Regions from separate parts of the Desulforapulum autotrophicum HRM2 genome, predicted to be linked through region 1. Evidence: riboswitches for the same ligand, from Rfam matches in the RefSeq annotation. Region 1 holds a riboswitch; each other region holds the start of a gene.
The links. A riboswitch is a leader RNA that binds a small molecule or an ion and turns the genes downstream of it on or off. The one in region 1 is predicted to bind cobalamin.
Positions count from the first base shown of each region.

Region 2: it holds a riboswitch for cobalamin, as region 1 does, so the genes downstream of both, trpD (anthranilate phosphoribosyltransferase) here and thiC (phosphomethylpyrimidine synthase ThiC) in region 1, are expected to answer to the same signal.
Region 3: it holds a riboswitch for cobalamin, as region 1 does, so the genes downstream of both, HRM2_RS03750 (TonB-dependent receptor plug domain-containing protein) here and thiC (phosphomethylpyrimidine synthase ThiC) in region 1, are expected to answer to the same signal.

Region 1 covers NC_012108.1:757,867-760,036, reverse strand. The annotation lists gene HRM2_RS03285 (acetate--CoA ligase family protein) at 1-409, opposite strand, end outside; cobalamin riboswitch at 715-909, shown strand; gene thiC (phosphomethylpyrimidine synthase ThiC) at 997-2,170, shown strand, end outside.
Region 2 covers NC_012108.1:1,838,606-1,840,775, reverse strand. The annotation lists gene trpD (anthranilate phosphoribosyltransferase) at 1-1,042, opposite strand, end outside; cobalamin riboswitch at 1,094-1,329, opposite strand; gene HRM2_RS25070 (TatD family hydrolase) at 1,472-2,170, shown strand, end outside.
Region 3 covers NC_012108.1:869,023-871,192, forward strand. The annotation lists gene HRM2_RS03750 (TonB-dependent receptor plug domain-containing protein) at 1-1,242, opposite strand, end outside; cobalamin riboswitch at 1,399-1,587, opposite strand; cobalamin riboswitch at 1,691-1,891, shown strand; gene HRM2_RS03755 (sirohydrochlorin cobaltochelatase) at 2,108-2,170, shown strand, end outside.

The sequences.
Region 1 (2,170 bases):
TGATAACCCCCAGGCAATTGGGCCCCACCAGACGAACCCCTGCAGCCTTGCACATGGCGATGAGTTTGTCTTCCATCTCCGCACCTTCTCCGCCCACTTCACGAAAACCGGCGCTGACGATGACGATGCCCTTGACTCCTTTTTCAATGGCCTGGGCCACGGATGTCAGGGCCAGTTTGGGAGGAAGAATAATAATCGCCAGTTCCACAGGATCCTCTATGTCCATAATCGTATTATATGCCCTTACACAGAGTATGGATTTGGATCCCGGGTTTACGGGAAACAGCATTCCAGTATACCCCCCCTTGAGAATATTGGCAAAAATATCATGCCCAACCTTTCCCGGTGTTGCCGAAGCACCGACAACGGCAATAGATTGTGGTGAAAAAATAGCATCAAGTCTTTCCATATAATGAACTCCTTATGTTTAAATTTAATTTCAAATGCGGCAACACTTACCGCAAAACAAACCTTCCGTAAAGCAATTTACAAGCCAACGTATAATCATTTCTTTTTAATCCATTAATATTTCAACAGGTTAAAAAAAATAAGGGCGAACGGCCTCAAATTTTGTATGCCAGGTGTCAAATTCTTTTACAAGGTGTAACCCAGCCGGTATCAATATTATAGAATAACATGGAAACAGACATATCTGTCATTTATCAGTTGATTTACCGTATTGACAAGACCCCAGATTTAATGATAATGGTCTTCAAAATTTGTTTTCCATAATGCTTGCCCCAAAGGGCATTCAAGGGAACCCGGTGAAATTCCGGGACGGTCCCGCCGCTGTAAGCGAGTACCGGTTTTTGCACAAGGCCACTGAAGTATGTTTTAAAATGCTTTGGGAAGGCGCATCAATCGGGTTGATCCGCAAGTCAGAAGACCTGCTGTATGGAAAAATAACCTTACCCAGGAGAGATGGTAAATCCCAGGGCTGACACCTGTCGGTTCCGGGATTTTTTTTGCCGGAACCCTTGGAAAAAGGAGCTTTTAATGAAAACACAGATAGAACTTGCCAGGGACGGGATCATCTCCAGGCAAATGGAACAAGTGGCAGCAGACGAAAATTTCAACCCTGAAATCATTCGCACCCGGGTGGCCGCAGGCGAGATTGTCATTCCCTGCAATCCCAACAGAACCAATCAAAAAGTGGTCGGCATCGGCACCGGACTCAGAACAAAGATCAATGCCTCCATCGGCACCTCGTCAGATATCTGCAGCATCGAAAATGAGGTACAAAAAGCCATTGCCATTGAAGAGGAAGGGGCAGACACCCTTATGGAGCTTTCCGCCGGCGGCAACCTGGACAAGGTTCGCCAGGAGGTGCTCAAGGCCGTCAATCTCCCCGTTGGAAACGTTCCCCTTTACCAGGCGTTCAAGGAGACAGGCCGAAAATATAACGATCCCTCAAAGCTTGACCCGGAATTTCTCTTTGACCTGATTGAACGTCAACTCAGCGACGGGTTGAGTTTCATGGCCATCCACTGCGGCATCAACCAGTACACCATCGAACGACTCAGAAAACAGGGTTTCAGGTACGGGGGACTGGCCTCCAAGGGCGGCACCTTTATGGTGGCGTGGATGGATGCAACCGGCAAAGAGAATCCCCTTTACGAGCAGTTTGACCGGGTATGTACGCTGATGAAAAAATACGATGCCGTCCTCTCCCTTGGCAACGGCATCCGGGCCGGTGCCATCCACGACAGCCACGATCGGGCCCAGATGGCCGAAATGATAATCAACTGTGAACTTGCAGAGCTTGGCCGGGAACAGGGATGCCAGATGATGGTCGAAGGACCGGGCCATGTTCCCCTGGACGAAATCCAGGCCAATATCATACTTGAAAAACGCATGAGCGGCAACGCCCCCTACTATGTGCTCGGTCCCATTCCGGCAGATACGGGTGCAGGATACGACCATATTACCTCAGCCATAGGTGCTGCCTCCTCCACCTGGCACGGGGCAGATCTCATCTGCTACATCACCCCTGCCGAACATCTGGCCCTTCCCACCGAGGCAGATGTAAGAGAAGGGGTCAGGGCCACAAAGCTTGCCGTCCGCATCGGAGACATTGCCAAATATCCAGACCGCAGGGAAAATGAGCGTCTGGCATCCATGGCAAGGCGGGACATGCGATGGGACGACCTTGAACAGCACCTGCTCTTTC
Region 2 (2,170 bases), 1.1 Mb from region 1:
CCAGGGTGTCAAAGGCCTTGCCGCTTTCAAGGAGGACAGCGGCCTTCTGTATACCCTGGTCCAGGTTGTCAACCTTACCCGCAGCCAGGAAAATCAAGCCGGCATTGAGGAGGGTGGCATCTTTTCTGGCCCCGTTTTCCCTATTGGCAATGAGGCCTGCAAACCGCCGGATCTCTTTTCCAAGTTCAAGTTCTGGTCTCAAATCCTCATAGTTTGGGGTCGATAATCCCAGGGATACCGGGTCAATGGTGAATTCAGATATTTCACGTTTTCCCGTATCACCGTCGGTCTGGATCCGCGCACAATGGGTGGGCCCGCAAACGGATGCCTCATCCATGCCAAGGCCTGCGCCCGCCACTTCTCCGTAAAGGACAATGGCGCTGTGGTATCCGATCTGGGCCATCACCTCTGCCACGGGCATAATCATCTGCCTGGCATAGACCCCCCTGACGCCAATGGCAGGAAGGGCAGGATTGGCAAGGGAGGCGGCAATGTTCAGGGTAGAACCGAAAAAAATTTGTGACAGAATTCGTCCCAGGGCATTGGGATGGATATGGGGACTCATGCCGTTGAATAATCCCAGGCCAGCGGATTTTATGCTTTGGGCCACGGTGTCGGCCGTACATTCCACATCAACCCCCAGGGCCTCTGCCATATCAACGGTGCCACAGACAGAGGTGATGGCCCGTGCCCCGTGGCGGGCCATGGGCACTTTTCCGGCTGCAGCAATGATGGCTGCTGCCGTACTGATATTAAAGGTTTTAAAGGTATCCATGCCCGTGCCTGAGTTTTCAGCCACGGCCAGGTCCAGGTTCACCTTGGTGGTGTCCAGTTCATAAATGGCCTGCCAGGCACCGGCCACTTCTTCAGCGGTTTCTCCCTTGGCGGTCAGTGCGGATAAGAATGCCCCCTGCTGAAGCTCTGTTGTGGCGTTGTTGAGAACGGTGAGAAAGGCTTCATGGGCCTGATCACGGGTGATATTTTTTTTATTGATAAGGCGGGTGATGATCACACCAAAGGCTTTATCTGTATCAACGGACATAAGTCTCCTCCTGAAAATAGTATTCAACAGGATCTTATTCCAGCGGATATCCCTTGGTCTTTTGCCCGGGCAGGCTTTCCGGCTGACGGATCATTCTCTGACCTGCGCCTTCCCCTTTCGTTTTGGTAAGGAACCAAATTAAAAAAGTGGCATCATGCAGGCCTTGTCCCCGGTCACGGCAACGGCTGGTATGCAACGGAATTTCACCGTTTTTCCTTTTATCCCTGGCCCCCCTTATGCTTAAATTCATTTTGGGGGCGGCAGGCACCCTGGCAATGTCGAAAAGTATACGTGATGACAGGCGAATTTGTCAATACGCAGTTTGATTAAGGGGCTCAGATGTAAATAATTCCACAAATATGGTGCAGGATTTCAGGTTGAATATTTCACCGAACTGAGATAGGCATAAACCCTATTGAAACATTAAAATTGGAGCATCATCACGTGAACCTGAACCACATCAATTTTGTCGACAGCCACATGCACCTTGATCTTGTGCAGAAAAGCGACCCGGATCGCATCCAATGGATCAAAAAAGTTCATTGTCTGGCTGTATCCTGGGCCTTTGCAAAACATATCGACACGACGGCGGATCTCCATCGGGCCCTTGCACTTCAGAGAGAAACCATTCACCACCTTAATTCTACCGGCCTGCCCTGTTTTTATCTTTCAGGCGTGCACCCCCGCAACATCCCCCCCGATCTGAAGACCGGAGCCGTTGCTGACCTGATCATGGAGAATATTGACGACAAGCTATGTCTGGGTATGGGGGAAATTGGTCTTGAAACGGCATCAAACCGGGAAAAGGATATTTTTTCAGCCCAGATGTCCCTGGCGCCACAGATCATCGGCAGGGACAAGGTGATCGGCATTCATACCCCCAGAAAGGATAAACAACGGGTTACCCGGGAAATTCTGGCCCTTCTGGAAAACCTTCCCGACCTGAGGGATTCCATTGTGATCGATCATTGCACTCTTCAAACTATCGGTACGGTACTGGAGCAAGGATTTCGGGCTGGAATCACCGTAAGTCCGGTCAAGACATCCGGCGGTGAACTCCGCCAAATCGTGGCAAGATACCCCGATCACCTGGATAGAATCATGCTCAATACCGATTCCGGGGATCTG
Region 3 (2,170 bases), 110 kb from region 1:
GATGGTGTAGGCGGGTGCCACTCTATAGGTTGCCTTATTGCCAAAGGTTTCATGGTCATCCACACGCACGCCAGCAATGATAACCAGATTGTCCACGGCAAGGAATTGATCCTGGATCCAGTAGCTTTTGGTATCCACTGTTTTTTCATCAAACTTTGACGCCCAGGTTCCAAAGGACTCTGATTCCATGCTCTCTTCATAGTAGGATGCACCAATGGAGAGTACGTGGGAATTAAAGTTTAAGTCCCCCTGCCATGAAACGGTTTGAGTGTCACCATCGTAGGTGGATGTTTTGTCACCGTCTTCAAAATAATCTCTATCCTGCTGACTCATCTGCCAGGTGAGCTTTGAAGTCAGAAAGTTATTGAAAAATCTATTGTTGATGTCTACCTTGCCGAAGGTCTGCCTGGAGTCGGTATTGGCATCACCATCTTCAGCATAGCCGCCCCAGTTGTATGCATCCGTGTCCACGTCCGAGTCAATATGGCGCAGGACTGCGCTGATGTTAAAATCGTCTGTGATGGAAACACCTGCATTGGCGGACAGGGTCATGTTCTCGTACCCGTCATCTTCGTCGGTGCTTGTCCCCTGGGGAATATCGTTGTTCGCATCGTTGGCAACGGAGTAACCGTCGATCCGGGTCTTTGATGCTGAAATGGCAAAGTTGACCTTGTCTGTTGCACCCGCGGCGCTGGCTCCAGCCTTCCATGTGCCATAGGAGCCTGCTTCAAATTTTGCCGACGCAGAAGGTGCTTTCTTTCCTTTCTGGGTGATGATGTTGATGACACCGGCGGTGGCATTACTGCCGTACATGACGCTCATGGCCCCACGAATAACTTCGATCCGTTCGATGTTGTCCACATTGATATTGCCAATATCCGCCCCCCTGCTAGCCCCGGAAACATCGTTGATCATGATGCCGTCAATGAGTATCAATGTGTTCTTTGAGTCAGCCCCCCGGGTGAACACAGAGGTCGCTGTGCCGGGACCACCGCTGGAAACCAGGCTGATACCTGGTACTGTTTTCAGTAATTCTGCCACACTGTTCAGGTGCTTTGCCTGGATTTCGTCGGATGTGATGACCGTGACGCTGTTTCCGCCTACTTTATCCAGGGATATTTCTGTACGGGTGGCCGAGACGACCATCTCGTCCATGTCCATACTTCTTTCTTCGGCCATTGCCGTCTGGGCAATGGACAGGCACAGTAACAAACCTGCCAGACACACCATGTTTCTTTTCATTCTTCTGCCTCCTTTAAAAGCAATCGGATTAAAAAAAATATAAAAAATTCAAGTGGCCGGGACGTTCAATATAAAAAGCCCCTAACCGATGGGTATCGATCAAGGGCTTCCCTTTCTGTCCTTATGATCACTGATGGATCCCGTTACCATGGGTATCTCATCCCTGTGAATCAGGCAGGTCTTCTGACTTTGGATCATTCTACTTGCCAGGCCTTCCCATGGCGCTCCACAGTGGCATTCTCTGGCGTTCGTCCCCGTATACAGCGGCGGGCCCGTTCCGGAATTAAACCGGATTCCCTTTTTACCCATGCATTTTAAATGGGTACCTGATTCACCGATTCAAGTATCAAGGAGACAGAAGGGTGTCAAGAAAATATCAGTCATATTTTTATTGACAAAAAAACAACTTTGCTCTTATTACTATCAATCGTAGAAAGGGCAGCGTTTTTTTGCAGCCCGCTTTTAAGGTGCTCAACAGCTTAAAATGGGAATCCTGTGGAATTCAGGAACGAGCCCGTCGCTGTAATCGGGGACGAAAACCGCAAATTGCCACTGTTTTTTTAAAAAATGGGAAGGCGCGGTTTGCATGAAGTTCATGCGTATAGGATGATCCGAAAGTCAGAAGACCTGCCTTGAGAGTTGTCTCTATTTCCATGGACCGGGAATGGGACGGATCGTTTATTTATGGGAAAAAGGATCCCCTGATCACATCAGGGGTTTCAATACGGGATTCCCTGCCTTGATTTCAAGGCAGGGAATTTTTATTTTTATGACCTGGTACGTGTTTGAAATGATTTTTATTTAGGCGGGCAGATATGAATTGTGTTGAGCATCAGGGTCTCTTTTTTAAAGGAAAAGTTTAAAAATGATTAAGAAAATCGGTTGTTTTATTTTCTCATTGGTTGTTTTGCTCGCATTGACGTCTGTT